Regions from separate parts of the Paenisporosarcina sp. TG-14 genome, predicted to be linked through region 2. Evidence: predicted binding sites of a transcription regulator. Region 2 holds the regulator's gene; the other holds the start of a gene.
The links. Region 2 encodes NrdR, which represses ribonucleotide reductase genes. Its sites were predicted from a motif close to AACACNATATATNGTGTT; they were not measured.
Positions count from the first base shown of each region.

Region 1: C406_RS0107990 (vitamin B12-dependent ribonucleotide reductase) is a predicted target of NrdR. The motif match lies at 5,713-5,730, and genes of this name have one in related genera.

Region 1 covers NZ_AMGD01000021.1:50,544-58,740, forward strand. Annotated here, with positions in the region: gene C406_RS0107965 (SpoIIIAC/SpoIIIAD family protein) at 1-36, opposite strand, end outside; gene efp (elongation factor P) at 216-776, opposite strand; gene C406_RS0107975 (M24 family metallopeptidase) at 794-1,855, opposite strand; gene aroQ (type II 3-dehydroquinate dehydratase) at 1,856-2,299, opposite strand; gene C406_RS21000 (hypothetical protein) at 2,361-2,600, opposite strand; gene C406_RS0107990 (vitamin B12-dependent ribonucleotide reductase) at 3,121-5,685, opposite strand; gene C406_RS0107995 (lipoate--protein ligase family protein) at 5,859-6,695, opposite strand; gene C406_RS0108000 (rhodanese-like domain-containing protein) at 7,114-7,494, shown strand.
Region 2 covers NZ_AMGD01000020.1:54,674-62,870, forward strand. Annotated here, with positions in the region: gene C406_RS0106990 (ABC transporter permease) at 1-351, opposite strand, end outside; gene C406_RS0106995 (Fe(3+) ABC transporter substrate-binding protein) at 424-1,497, opposite strand; gene dnaI (primosomal protein DnaI) at 1,659-2,600, opposite strand; gene C406_RS0107005 (replication initiation and membrane attachment family protein) at 2,584-3,990, opposite strand; gene nrdR (transcriptional regulator NrdR) at 4,012-4,482, opposite strand; gene speD (adenosylmethionine decarboxylase) at 4,602-4,985, opposite strand; gene C406_RS0107020 (glyceraldehyde-3-phosphate dehydrogenase) at 5,212-6,231, opposite strand; gene coaE (dephospho-CoA kinase) at 6,357-6,947, opposite strand; gene mutM (bifunctional DNA-formamidopyrimidine glycosylase/DNA-(apurinic or apyrimidinic site) lyase) at 6,963-7,835, opposite strand; gene polA (DNA polymerase I) at 7,848-8,197, opposite strand, start outside.

The DNA of each region.
Region 1 (8,197 bases), on a different contig from region 2:
AATTACTCCAATCCCCGCAACCCGAATTATATCCATGAATTCCGACTTGTCCCCTCCTCAGTCTATTTATCGTATGCTCAAAAAGGAACAAACATGAAAAAAAAAGTTACCAAATGCAATTTGAATGCATTTAGTAACTTTAAATTTATATTCGAAGCGGTAGTATACGAGCACCATTTTAGATCAGGATAAAGCGGCACTTCCCGCTTTTATTATTACTGCGCTCTTGAAACGTAAGCAGCGTCTGTTGTGTTAATAATTAACTTGTCACCTTGGTTGATAAAGAATGGTACTTGTACAGAAAGCCCAGTTTCTAAAATGGCAGCTTTTGTACCGCCACTAGTAGTATCACCCTTAATACCAGGTTCAGTTTCTGTTACTTCTAAGACAACAGAGTTAGGCAATTCAACACCTAAAATTTCACCTTGATACTGCATGATATGAACTTCCATGTTTTCACGCAGGAATTTCAACTCATACTCGATTTGTTTTGATTCAAGTTCAATCTGCTCATATGATTCAGTATCCATGAAATTGTGTTGATCCCCGCTAGCATATAAATACTGCATTTTACGGTTATCAATTTGCGCTTTTTTCACTTTTTCTCCAGCGCGGAATGTTTTTTCATTCACTGCACCTGTACGAATGTTGCGCAGTTTAGAACGAACAAACGCTGCACCTTTACCTGGTTTAACATGTTGGAAATCTAGTACGCGCCAAATGCTACCATCTACTTCGATTGTTAAACCTGTTTTAAAATCATTAACTGAAATCATGTGTGTTCCCCCAAAAATTATAAGATAAGTAACTCTTTTGTAGAATGTGTTATTCTGTCAGTGCCTGTAGCTGTCACGACTGCATCATCTTCAATTCTTACACCACCGACACCTGGTAGATAAATACCCGGTTCAATTGTGATTACCATACCCTCTTCGAGAACGGTTTCCGAACGGAATGATAATCCTGGTCCTTCATGAACTTCTAATCCGATTCCATGACCTAAAGAATGACCGAATGCTTCTCCGTACCCTTTTGATTTAATGTAATCACGTGCCACAGCATCTGCTTCAATTCCAGTCATACCTGGTTTAATTTTTTCCAACGACAACATTTGTGAATCTAAGACAATTTGGTAGATTTCTTTTAAATGGTCACTAGGTTCCCCAACAGCAACAGTTCTTGTTACGTCAGATACATATCCATTATACAATGCACCAAAGTCTAATGTAACAAAATCACCTTTTTCTATAATTTTATCACTTGCGACACCGTGCGGGAGTGCCGAACGTAGGCCAGATGCAACGATTATATCAAATGAAGAAGATGTGGCTCCTTGTTTACGCATGAAGAACTCTAATTCATTTGAAACTTCTAATTCAGTTTTTCCAGGTGCGATAAACGTTATAATGTGATTAAAAGCCGCATCTGCAATATCTGCGGCAGCCTTAATAATCTTAATCTCTTCAGGTGTCTTAATCAAGCGTATTTTCTCTACAAGACCTGATACTGGTACAAGTTCAGTATTAACGGCCTTTTTATAGCTTTCATACATTGAATAGGTCATGTCATCTTTCTCAAAACCAACCTTTTTCACAGCCATTTTATCTAATTGAACAGTAACTTCTTCTACTAATGTTTTAGTATGTTTCACAATTTCAAATCCAGAAATTTGTTTTTCAGCCTGTTCTAAGTAACGGAAATCCGTAATAAAAATAGCTTGTTCTTTTGATATAATTGCAACTCCAGCTGTTCCGGTAAAATCAGTTATGTATCTGCGATTATAACCACTTGTTATAAGCAACGCATCAATCTCATTTTCCACTAATGCTTGACGTAATTTAGATAACTTCCCCATTTACGATTCCCCATTTCTTCTATGTAAAAATGTTTCCAGCGCTAACGTATAACCAAATGTTCCAAGACCAGAAATTTGTCCAACACAAGCGGCAGCTATAACAGATTTGTGCCGAAAACTTTCTCTACTATGGATATTAGAAATATGAACCTCAATAACCGGAATCGATATAGATAATATGGCATCACGTATCGCATAGCTAGTATGCGTATACGCTCCTGGATTAAAAATAATGCCGTCGATATTATCTTCTTCTGCAAGGTGTAACCAATCAATTAATACACCTTCATGATTGGATTGTTTACATTCGATCAGGACATTTAATGCTTGACCGCATGTAATAAGTGATTGATTCACATCTTCCAACGTTTCTGACCCATAAATTGCAGGTTCACGTTTTCCTAATCTATTTAAGTTTGGACCATTCAAACAAAGAATGTTCATCCTTTTCCCTCCTGTTGCATCACGTTCCCTTCCATTTTAGCATAACAAATGTTTGCAGCAACTACTTTCGTTTGTCCTCGTACACTTCACGGTCATAGTAATTAATTGTTTCTGCAAGCGCTCGACAAATTAATATAATGACCGTTAATATTGGTATTGAACTCCATTTAATGTGTGTGAAATTTTGATATATAGACCACTCTAGCAACAGCCAAGTAGCACCCCCTACGACAATAGATGTTACAACTGTTGGCATTTTTTTGACAAGTAGGAACAATCCCATCACAATATTGATTACCATAAAAACAACAAAAAGTGTAAGAAGCCACTTCACTGAAATATGCGTTTGAGAAAATATTTGTATCTTTGTCCAGTTTATTGGGTTCCAAGATATAAATTTAAATACATGTAGAAAACCTAATATACTTGTAAAAACTGCAGCATGTGCAGATGATATCCAAAAATAATGAGTACTTTTCAATCAAATCACAATCCTTTCTATATTCCATTTTTGACTGATATCACTCACTCTAATCATATTTTCTGTGATTTGAAAAAACTTTAGTAAAATGATTGAGCTATACAAAAATCAACATTTAGCAACCAGTGTATTATGTGATGTCCCAGTCTCTCGATATTCAGAATATTGATGTTTATGATTAACACCGGAAGAGCCTCCAGATAAAAAGGTTGGAGTAGCAATGACTTCAACAAATATATAGAAATAGAAACGCCGCCCATTGTATCAAGTAAGATACAATGGGCGGCGTTTTTTTATTATATTGATTCATTTGTGGCTATAGTCGTTTCAATACTTTGTTCTAAAGTCCACATTTAAGTTGTGCACCGCAACTTGTACATGTATTGCAGCCACCCATTTCTTCCACTGTCCCTTGTCTACATACCGGACATTTGTTTCCTGCTTCAGAACCAATTGTCACCGTTGTAGAGCGTAAAGCTTGGATGGTATCTACTAATACAATCGGACGATTTCCCATGATTTTCTCTTCATAATGATGTTCATCCATTACATTTTCTTCGGCTTTAAGTGTTAATACTTGTGCATCTCGACTTCCGTCAACATACACTGTTCCACCTTTTGCTCCACCACGATACAGTCGTTCGTATACACCTTGTACTTGTTCCACTGTATATCCACGAGGTGCATTTACTGTTTTAGAAATAGAACTATCAATCCAACGTTGAATAATACACTGCACATCAGCATGGGCTTCAGGTGCTAATTCCATCGATGCTTTAAACCACTCTGGCAAATTATTAGCATCTACATGTGGATTTGCTTCTAAGTATTCACGTACAATATCAGCTTTTACTTCAATGAATTTACCCAAACGACCACTACGATAATATGTGAATGAGAAATAAGGTTCTAACCCTGTTGATACTCCAACCATTGTGCCTGTTGATCCCGTTGGTGCGACAGTTAATAAGTGAGAGTTGCGAATTCCATTTTCAATAATCGATTCTCTAACATGAGGTACCATTTTTTTCATGAATCCTGTATTAATGAAAGCTTGGCGCAATCGATTTGTTTCTTCTTCCGTTTCACCTTGTAAGAACGGGAAGCTCCCACGTTCTTTTGCAAGCTCAGCAGAAGTTTCATACGCTGCTACAGCAATTGTTTCAAAAATTTGATCAACTAAAACATTACCTTCATCTGATCCATATTCTTTTTCACAATAAATTAGTAAGTCAGCTAGTCCCATAACACCAAGGCCAACACGACGTTCACCACGGGCTTGTACTTCGTTCTCTTCCAAGAAGTAAGGTGTTGCATCAATCACGTTATCTTGCATACGTACACCGACACGCACGGTTTCTTTTAGACCTTCAAAATCGACTGTTTTCGACTCTTTTTGAGCAAATTGTGCTAAATTGACAGCTGCCAAGTTGCATACTGAATATGGCGCTAAAGGTTGTTCTCCGCATGGATTCGTTGCTACCACTTGTTGTCCATATGCTTTTGCATTGGTCATTTCATTTGCATTATCAATAAAGAAAATCCCAGGTTCTGCTGAGTATGTTGCGCAAATGTTGATTAAATTCCATAAGTCTTTCGCTTTCATCGTACGATAAGTACGTACGCTATGACCTTGTTTTTCCCATTCACGAATGTCTCCAATTTCATGCCATTTCTCATTATAAACAGCCATTTCTTCAGAAGTGTAAGTTTCAACAGCAGGGAATCGAAGTGCATGATCGCCATCTAGTTCTACTTCTTTCATAAAGTCATCAGTTAGCGTAACTGAAATATTAGCACCAGTTAAAAACTCTGAATTGTTTACGCTGTAAGTACCACCATCTGTTAACTTTGTCTCTGCATCGCGGATAATTCCATCACTAAATCCACCTAGACCAGGTATTGCCTTGTAATTAACTATCCCTTGATACATCGCTTCTTCTTGCTGTGTTAAAGGTTTAAAGTTAAGTTTATCTTTCGCTAGTTCTTTGATGGTTTCATCCTCTGTATTCTCGATTAAAAAGCGAAGAATTCTAGGATTTTGCATTTTTGAAATAATAAATTCTGCAATATCAGGATGCCAATCAGCTAGCATGATCATTTGAGCACCACGTCGGCTGCCACCTTGTTCAACTAGATGAGTTAACTTCGCGATATCGTCTAACCATGATACAGAGCCAGATGATTTTCCGTTAACACCTTTTGCAAGCGTATTACGTGGACGTAGTGTTGATCCATTCGTTCCAACGCCACCACCACGACTCATGATTTCCATCACTTGTTTACGATGATCAGAAATCCCTTCACGCGAATCCGGCACAAACGGCATAACATAACAGTTGAAATAGGTTACATCGGTACCTGCTCCCGCTCCATAAAGAACTCGTCCAGCAGGTATAAATTTCAATGCTACCAATTGTTCATAAAACTTTTGGAACCATTCTTGTTTCTTTTCTTCAGTTGTTTCTACTGATGCTAATCCAGTTGCATTACGTTTTGCAATTTGTTCATAATAAACTTCCAGCGGTTTTTCAATTACATGTATTGAACGATTAACGATTCCCGATTGTTGTTCAGTTGGGTCATCAATGGCACTTCTGTAGTCCTCTTCAATTAACACTTTTGCCTTGTTTGTTGCACGGTCTATAGAGACAATATAGCCTAAGCCACGAGCTGGGAATTTAGGATCTTCTTTCACCGTTAATACGACGAAATCTCCTGCTTTCAACGTTTCCTTTGACATATCTTTAAACGAATAACGATCGAGCATTACTAACCGAGAAACACCTTTGTGCGTCAATGTCATGTCTGGTGTAATGGGGTGTACTTGAGTGAAAGATGCTATGTCCTGATTCAATGCATTAATGTTCAATTTACCAATCGTATCTTTAGAAATTAGTACCATAATTCATTCCTCCTATGTAAGGTAAAAAACACTATATATAGTGTGTATAATTAAATATATTACTACATATTGATATTTAAATCAATTGAAGCGCATGTATGGTCGAACATACATACGCAACGTCTATAGGCAAATAATCCTTATTTTATATTAAAAATAATACTTTATACCCTCTATTTTCGATAAGTCCAATCATCATTTGCATAACGCCTAGTCTCTAACGCTTTTACATATTCTAATTGGTCATTTGTCAGAGAATAAGGCTCAAGATTAACATTTAACCCCTCTGCAAATCCACTTTTAAATGCTTCTATACATTCTTCAATAGTTGCGGGAGTTTTGAGAATACGATTAATCGCAACTGCTTTTTCAGATATTCCCCTAAGAACACGAGCTTTCATCTCTTCAGATCTATAGTTAAATAAAGAGACGAGTTTGTCTTCATCCAAATCGAGTAAGATCGCTCCGTGCTGTAGGATAACACCTTTTTGTCGCGTTTGTGCACTGCCTGCTACTTTCTTACCTTCTACTACCAACTCATACCAAGATGGTGTATCAAAACAAACAGCACTTTTAGGATTTTTTAAATCACTTTTTTTCTCTTCTGTATCAGGCACTGAAAAATAGGCATCTAACCCAAGTTTTTGAAATCCAATTAATAATCCTTCGCTTAAAACGCGATATGCTTCGGTAACTGTCCTAGGCATATTTGGATAGTCTTCACTAACAATCACACTATATGTTAACTCATGTTCATGCAAAACTCCTCGACCACCAGTTGGACGACGAACAAAACCTAAGTTATGCTTTTTAACTTCTTCCATATTAATTTCTTTAGCCACATTTTGGAAGTATCCAATAGATAATGTGGCAGGATTCCATCTGTAGAAACGTATAACTGGTGGGAGGAGTCCTTCACTATGCCAGTCTAGTAACGCTTCATCTAACGCCATATTAAAGGATGGACGACAAGCACCAGAATTAATAAAATACCAAATCGGTTTAGACATGTATTTTCCTCCTCGCAATGCTATTTATATTAACAAAATGATTGTTCTGTGGCTACTGTTTATTTTTTAGACTTTGAAAATGGAAGCATTCGCTTTTTTCTTCTGCTTCTGAAATTCTCTTCTGTATAGGGCAACAACATCAAGGTCCGATAATTTTTTATCATACCACTTCGTTATCGATCGATTTACCGTGCCAATCGTACTATGATGGATGTATTTTAGTAGCATATTTTTAAAATCGCTAAACTTACTAGCAATTTTAATGGTTTCTTTTATCAATTACACTAAAAAGGAACATACGATCCTTTTTTGACCATTTATATTTAGGTAAAAGCAATTCATTTCCTCTTAAAAAAGTGGGTTTTCTATCTATAAACTTGTATAATAAGAACATAGAGAGAGAAAGGGGAAATAAGTTGTGGAGTATTTATATATTATTGCTGCCGGTTTATTTGGGTTAGTGATCTATTTTTTAATTTCATCACTCCGATTAAAAAAAGCCGTGTCAGTTTTATCGCAAGAACAGTTTATTGAAGGATACCGAAAAGCACAACTTGTAGACGTTCGTGAACCAAAAGAATTTGACGGAGGCCACATTCTAGGTTCTCGTAACATTCCTTCATCACAAATGCGTCAACGTTTTAAAGAGATTCGTCCAGACAAGCCCGTCTATTTATATTGCCAAAATAGCGCAAGAAGTGCACGTACAGCTTTGTTTTTAAAGAAAAAAGGATGCACACAGATTTATCAATTAAAAGGCGGTTTCCGCCAATGGACTGGTAAAATAAAAACAAAATAAGTATATTAAGGTTCTTCCATTTGGAGGAACCTTTTTTTCTTCTAAAAAGTAATGCTAGGAAAGTACGATTAATTTAAGTGTAAGCTAAGGAGATTCAATACAACTTCTCCTTGGAAACCCTAATCTTTTAAGGTGAAAAAATAAAGGGCGAGTCCTATACTTATTCACTTTTCTAGGTTATTGTGCAGTATGTCTGCCGTCCAAAACGACCAGGAAATCTTTGTCGAACAATATGACAAAAAGTTTATACTTTCTTCTCTATAAAGAAAAACCGGCAAGTGCACCCGGTCCTTTAAAAAAGTACAGATGATTTAAGTATCAGTTTAAAGAATAAGACAGCCTTCTATTTAGATCTAGCGATTTCCGTTGCAGGCGGACGCTTTCCGTGGGCACGGCCTCAGCCGCTTCACTCGCTCCGCTCGCTGCAGGGTCTTCGGCTCGCGCTTTTCCCACCGGAGTCGCCGCCTTCCACTTCAATCATTCTCCTAATTATAAATCAACAGTGATGACAATATGTTATAAAAATAAATATAAAAAGTCGTCTTGTTAGCTGAATGTACCAACTCCTAAATTTAGATAGGATTACTAAACAAGTTTATATTACTTAACAAACATCACTTCCACTGAAATTCAAGAGGAGACTTGTGAGCTTTAAAAAAGAGAATCACCTCTTTACATTTATCTGTTTAGCGTGAGTCTCGCC
Region 2 (8,197 bases):
AACACCTGTGTAGTTGACAATCCCATGATACGTGTATGCACCAATAAAAGGAGGAATTGATAGTGGCAATATAAGCGTCCACTTTAAAAATCGTCGCAAAGGAAAATCATATTGTACAATGATCCAAGCTAAGCTTAAGCCGATAATAATAGTCAAAATAGCTGTTGCACTAATAAGGATAAAAGACGTTTTTATAAAAGATCCCATAACAAATTCTTTCATATGTGCCCAGTTTTCATTGGAAGGTGTAAAAATTCCCTTTACAATCGTTAAGTTTGGCAAAAATAATAGAATCATAATGATTGCTGCTGATACCGTCCACATATTTACATTCGCTAGTTTTCTTTGCACGTCTCAACACCTCTTATCCAATCGCAAGAAATCCCTTGTTACGAATAGTCGTAACAAGGGCATTTTATTTGATTATTTCCAACCAACTTCGTTAAAAATTAAAATTGATTTTGCATTGTTATCGCCAAGAACAGATAATGAAATATCTTGTTCTTTAAATTCGCCCCATGATTTAAGCAATTCAGAAGGTTCTACTGATTCGTTAACTGGGTATTCATAGTTTGCTTCTGCAAACGTACTTTGGGCTTCAGGAGCTGATAAGAACTCAAGAAGTTTAATTGCATTGTCTTTGTTTTTAGATGTTTTCACGACTCCAGCTCCACTTACATTTACATGTGTACCTGTTGTCTCTTGGTTAGGGAAGAATAAGCCTAACCCTTCTGCTACTTTAACTTCTTCTGGTTCCAAAGAATTCAACATTTGACCAAAGTAGTAAGAATTCATAATAGCTACATCACCAATACCAGCTGCTATTGCTTTTGCTTGGTCGCGGTCGCCACCTTGAGGTGTTTGCGCAAAGTTTGCTACAAGTCCTCTAGCCCATTCTTTCGTTTTTTCTTCACCGTTAATTCCAATAAACGATGCTACCAAAGACTGATTATAGATGTTTTCAGAGCTACGAATCAAGACACGGCTTTTCCACTGCTCTTCTGTCAATGCTTCATATGTTGATAATTCTTCAGGTTTTACAGTTTCTTTGTTATATATCAAAACACGAGCACGCTTAGTTAAACCATACCACATTTGGTCTTTGTCTTGGTAGTTAGCAGGAATTTGCTGATCTAATAAATCACTTGAAACTGCTTGTAATAGACCATCCTCTTTTGCACGATATAAACGTCCAGCATCAGCAGTTAAGAATAAATCTGCTGGTGTTGCGTCTCCTTCACGTTTAATTCGTTCAAGTAATTCGTCAGCATCACCTTTAATAAGGTTAACTTTAATCCCTGTCTCTTCTTCAAATTTTGCATAAAGCTGATCGTCTACTTCATAATGACGCGCTGTATATAGATTTACTTCTTTGCTTTCAGTGGTTTCTTTTGTATCTTTTGTATCGTTCGTCGTGCTTTTAGATGTTGAATCGTTGCCACAAGCTGATAATACTAGCAATGCTAACGTCAAAAATAAGTATAGTACTTTTTTCATTGAATGTCTCTCCCTAAAAATTATGATGAATCCTTATTGAAAACGATTCTCAATCTCAATTATAAATGTGATATAGAGATTGTCAATAACATATCCCCAAATTTAATATTTTCTAATTATTCAAAAAAGTAAAAAGAGTGGATTTCTCCACTCTTTTTACTTTATCCGTCTCTTCTATTTTTCCCGCTTAACTTTATTGGGATGGTGGTCGTACGAATTCTCTCCATAATTCTTGCAGCTTTTACAAGCTCAAGTTCCCCTTTTCCCGTTAGGGTTAAGTGGTCTTCTAACCCTTCGTAACTGAAGTTAGAAGTGATAAAGGTCGGCAAATTTTCAGCCATTCTGTAATGTAAAACCGTTCCTAGAATCTCATCTCGTGTCCAAGTCGATAAAGATTCCGCACCTAGATCATCTAGCATGAGAACAGGCGCTTTTTTCACATAGTCAACTTTTTCTTGAAGAGATTGATCTTGAATTGCATGTTTCATCTCGCGCAGAAACTCCGGAACATAAACGAGAACTGTTTTGATTCTTTGTTCTGCGAGTTCATTCGCCATAGCGCCTAATACATAGGATTTCCCAACGCCAAACTCTCCGTAAATATAAAAACCTTTTGAAGGTACTTTCCCAGTAGCTTTTACTTCTTCCATAAAAGCACTAGCGTGATTCCCTAAATTTACACGTGTGTTGTGATCATAAATAACCGTTGAAAGTCTTGCTTCCATAACGTCTTTTGGCATATGCATACTCGAAATCATCGCAGACACTTCACGACGTTCATCTTCAATGGTCTTTTGCAGACATCTAGAATAATCCAATTCAATCAATCCACGATTAATCGTTAGTTTTGGCACATAACCTTTCATCATGTTATGACAGTTTGCCACGTTTTCACAGTTATTGCAGTCATGATTTTGAGAAGTATACTCATAAAGTTTTCCAAGCCCACGATCAACCATGCTTTTATTTACGACTTCTGGATTTGCTGCTAGAAATTCTTGTACTCCTCTGTTTTCAAGAATTTCTATTTTCATTTTTTCATATCGCTCCGAAAATGCTGGTGCATTTACAACACGTTTTAATGTCTCACTTATTGGTTCCATTAGTTTTGGCCTGCCCCTCTGTTACGCCGAGTTTTTTAAGCAACTGTTGTTTTTTTTCTTCCCAATCTTCAGTTACCTCATTCTCAACCGTTTGTCTTGATGAGCGTGTTTCCTTTGCTTTATAAAACCAATCAGGTACTTTCTCATCTCGTTGTGTATTTTTGCGTTTATAAGATGGAGTCTTTGCAGTTTTTTCTGTATTTTGCCAATCAACATATTGATCATGTTCTTTTCTTGATATTTCTATGGCTTGCTCGGCAGTTTGAATATTTTCGCGCTGCCAATGGGCTGCAATTTTGTGCACATAATTCTTATTTAATTTCATTTTCGCGCGGATCAAAACAAATTGTAATAATACATTTATTACAGCTGGCGGAAAACCATATATAAAGATGAGTTCATTCGCTAATTCGACTTCCACCGGCAGTGGTTCCTTACCTTTTGAGATTTCTCTCAAAACTTCTAATGGTGGAGTTTCTTCTAAATACTTAATCAAAGATTGATCTTTAGAAAGTTTTATTTCTGTAGTATCCACTTCATTCTGTTGTTTTAATTTTTGTGTAAGTCGAGGTGGTTTAGAAGAAATAGATAGTTTGTAATAATCAGCAGCTGTTTTTTTTAAGCGTTCTTCTGTAATACGATTTTGATCATCAATGGCCATCATTAGAACCTTTTGCATATCAATTGCATTTAGCGAATATAAAAAAGCCATTTTCGCAATCATTTCTTTTACAGGTAATGTTAGAACATTAGAAGGGATCATAACTTCAGATAAACCCGATTTTAATAAATCAAAATCAAAATCCATTGAATAAAAAGGGAATTTTTCTGGTCGGCTTGCTTGATCCAGTTGAACAGGATCAAAGATATGCCCGAGTTTAGTGTAGTCATGGTTACTCTTAAATACGTCTTGTAAGTCTCTTGAGACGTTTTCGTAACCCCCTTGCAAAGCTTGCTTTTTCATAAATCGTTCTCTTACCCGAAGATATGCTTTTTCATGGATGACACTGTATAATGACGTGGCTAAAATCGGTTCACTAAAGAACGAGGCAGCATCGAGTGGGGCCACTACTTCATAAATAAACATGCGCTTATCTAAATCATCTTTTTTCCACGTTTTCATCAAGCCAATGGCTTCCAGAGCAACGCGTGCATCAAATATTTTCTTTAGGGACATATTTAAAACATCCATTAAATAATAATGTGATAATTGTTCAGTTATTTGACTGTCTGATTCTGCCCATAAAGTGCAGTATAGGCTCATAGCATCGGAGCCTATAATTGGTTTATACAACATGGTCACAAGTTGGCGATCTGTGTCAGCAAGTGGATGAGGCATTTGGATGATGAAGCTATCTACTGGTTGAAGTTCTTTAAATAAAAGTTGCATGCAACATCGCCCTCCTGTTCCTTACTGTTTGTCTTGTGGATTTTTCTTTAATAATTCTTTTAATTCATCAATAAACACGTTAATATCTTTAAACTGACGATACACCGAAGCGAAACGTACATACGCGACTTCATCAATCATTGCTAATCGGTCCATAACCATTTCACCAACATCTTCAGATTTCACTTCTGAATTCCCTATACGACGTAAATCTTTTTCAATTGAAAATACGACTTCTTCAAGAGCATCGAGTGAAACAGGACGTTTTTCACATGCCCGAATAAGACCTCTCAATACTTTTTCACGGCTAAACTCTTCGCGTGAACCATCTTTTTTTACAACAATCAATGGCATTTCTTCTACTTTTTCAAATGTAGTAAAGCGAAACCCGCATTCTTCACATTCTCTTCTTCTTCGTATTGCTTTACTATCGTCAACCGGTCTTGAATCCACGACGCGCGTTCCGTTATATTGACAAGCTGGACATCTCATATTTTTATCTCCTGAATTTAGTCATTCGTTTTATATTCCTAGTATATCAAAAAAACTTCATAAAAATCGAAAAAGCAGAGGAATTTCTTCCTCTGCTTACTCATTTTAGAGTCTAGTTATTATGCAAGTGCTGTTACGCGAGCTTTACCCACTGTAACAGGACCCATACCGCGTGGAATTTCAGTCATTTCACTAGTTTGTGATCCAAGTGCATCAGCAATATATTTAGCAGCAATTGTCGGATCTAAATCGCCACATGTATATACATCAATACTTGCATAACCGTGTTCTGGAAAGCTATGAATTGTTAAATGTGATTCTGAAATAATCACTACTCCACTTACACCTTGTGGTGCAAATTTGTGAAATACTACTTCACGTACTTCTGCTCCTGCTTTAAGTGCTGCTTCTACAAATGTCCGTTCAATAAAATTAACATCGTTTAGTTTGTCAAATTCGCATTCCCAAAGTTCTGCAATAACATGACGTCCCATTGTTTCCATCGTTTGCATGGTTCGTTTCCCCCTTATATAGAATTTAAGAAATTTGAAGAATTCTTAAAGTCGACTACCACGGGGGAAAGTTAGTCCAAAGAGGTCCTAACCCTTTAAGTAGTCAGTGTGTACAATTAAAGTACACGATTTACATTATATGATGTATTTATCGACAATGCAAGTAATTAAAAAAAATTCCTTTCTGCTCCAAACAAGGAGCAGGAAGGAATTTTTTTTACGTTTGATAAACTTTTAAAGCAAGTCCAACTTTTTTGGCTAAATCGACTACACGAGCTGAATAACCCCATTCATTATCATACCAAGCAAGAACTTTTACTTTGCGTTTCCCCATTACCATTGTCGATAATCCGTCAATAATTGCTGAGTGTGGATTTGAATTGAAATCAATCGAAACAAGTGGTTCTATTGTGAAACCAAGGACGCCCTTCATGGCACCTTCAGAAGCTTCAATAAATGTAGCATTTAATTCTTCGACTGTTACGTCAGTTTGTAAGTCCACTACAAGATCAATTAATGAAACATTAGGTGTTGGTACACGCAGTGACAACCCGTGAAGCTTTCCTTTTAATTCAGGTAACACTAATGCTATTGCTTTGGCTGCTCCTGTGGTCGTAGGAACGATTGACTGTGCACAAGCTCTTCCACGGCGTAAATCTTTATGTGGATTGTCAAGGTTATTTTGATCACTGGTATATGCATGAACAGTCGTCAATAAACCATTATCAATACCAAATTTATCATTTAATAATTTAGCTACTGGTGCTAAACAATTCGTTGTACAACTTGCATTGGAAATAATATCATGTTCATTAATATTTAATTTGTCATCATTTACACCCATAACAATCGTTATGTCTTCATTTTTACCAGGTGCTGTTAAAATAACTTTTTTGGCACCAGCTTTTAAATGTAATGCCGCTCTTTCACGCTCATTAAATTTACCAGTTGCTTCAATGACAATATCGATGCCCATTTCTTTCCAAGGTAAATTTAATGGGTCACGATCATTCAATAATTGAACACGTTTCCCATTTATGATTAAAGCATGTTCTTCGATCACAATTTCACCAGAAAACGTCCCGTGATTTGTGTCATACTTAATCAAATGTGCTAATGTTTCTGCTGGATAACTAGCATTAATTGCTACCACGTTTAAATCATCTTGAACAATTGCTTGACGAAAAACCATACGACCTATACGTCCAAATCCATTAATTGCTATAGAAGCTTGCATGAAAATCCTCCTACAAATATGTTATACTGTTCATCTTTATCCACGAAATAGTATAACATAATTTACATTAAGTAATACAGTAAATTCGCTATGTAGAAATGTTCTATTTTTCAGAAATTGGGACATTAAATGTCCCACTCAGCTAATATACGCTCTAATTGAACTTTAGACTGGTCAATTGATCCATTATTATAAATGACTGCATCAGCACCTTTTTCTTTTTCGGAAATTGGTAATTGTGACTGTATTCGTGTTTCTGCTTCTTCTTTTGATAAAGAATTCCTATTCATTAAACGATGCAATTGCATCTCTTCAGTAACTGAAACCACGAGTATTTTATCAACAAAATGTTGAAGGCGACTTTCAAATAAAAGAGGAATATCCATAATTATAGTTTTTTGACCCTGCTCAAACAGCTCATCTCGCATGCGTAACATTTCATTACGTATCGCTGGGTGCATCAAATCGTTCAATTGTTTCCTTTTTGCAGGATCATGAAAAATAAGTTGACCAAGAGAATCCCTATTTAATGTGCCGTCCTCATTCATCACCACATGTCCAAATACACGTTCAATTTCTTGTAAGTTAGCTGTTCCCGGTTCTACAACTTGTCGTGCAACTAAGTCTGCATCGATGATTGGAAATCCTTTTTCTTTTAACATAGCTGAAATTGTACTTTTCCCACTCGCAATACTTCCCGTTAATCCAATAATCATCCATTGATCATCCTTTTACCTTTGACATGAAGGACAATACCAAGAGTTCCGTCCTCCAAGTACAAGTTGTTTTGTAGCGTTTATGCAATTTGGGCATTGTTTCTTGCCGTACATTTGCAAACGGTCTTGCATGCCTCCCGCTTCTCCATTGATGTTTCGATAATCTGAAATAGAACTGCCACCAGCTAAAATACTTTCATTTAACACTGCGACAATCGTGTGAAAAAGTGCAATCAGTCTTTTTTGACTAATACGATTTACTTTTCTCGCTGGGTGAATATGCATGCTATATAATGCTTCAGTTGCGTATATATTGCCACAACCAGAAATGACTTGGCCATCCATAATCGTTTCTTTTATGGACTTATGTTGATATTTAGGAAGCTTGGACATTTCAAGAAAATAACTTAATGCCGAGTCATCAAAAGGTTCAGGCGCCATTCGTAATAATGGCGGAAATTGGGCTTCTGATTCAAGTAACCGCATTTCGCCAAACCTTCGAATATCCGTATACACCAACAACATATCGTCGTCTAAGTGGAAGATTACGTGTATGTGTTTTCTGAATTTCTCTTCTGAGATCTCATGCGTTTCGTGAACATAGAACCACGCACCTGTCATACCTAAATGAGTCACTAATAATATACTTTGTTGGTTTTTCTCTAAATGAAAATAAATATACTTTGATCTTCTTACTATCCGAATGATTTTTGCATCTGCTAGTCTTTGTTGGAAATCAGCAAGCTCGGTTCCTTTGATGATAGCTTGCTTCCCTGCCTTGCGGGACACTTCTAAGACCGGTGAAATAGTTACTCTTTCAATAGTCTTTCCAGTAGCCACAGGTTTAAGGGAGTTTACGACTCCCTCTACCTCAGGTAATTCAGGCATTTTTTTGCCCCCTTACTTCGTATCATACCAAGTTGAACCATACGCATAGTCCACTTTAAGAGGCACTTTCAGTTCAATCGCATGTTCCATCACTTCAGGTACAATTTTTTCTAATATCGAGATTTCTTCTGGCGGAGCTTCAAAAATTAATTCATCATGAACTTGAAGAAGCATTTTTGCTTGTAACTTATCTTTCTTTAAGCGAGCAGCCATATCAATCATTGCCTTTTTAATAATATCTGCTGCACTTCCTTGAATCGGGGTATTCATCGCAGTTCGTTCTGCAAACCCACGCAAGTTGAAGTTTGAACTAGTAATATCCGGCAAATATCTTCGTCTGTTTAAAATAGTTGTGACAAAGC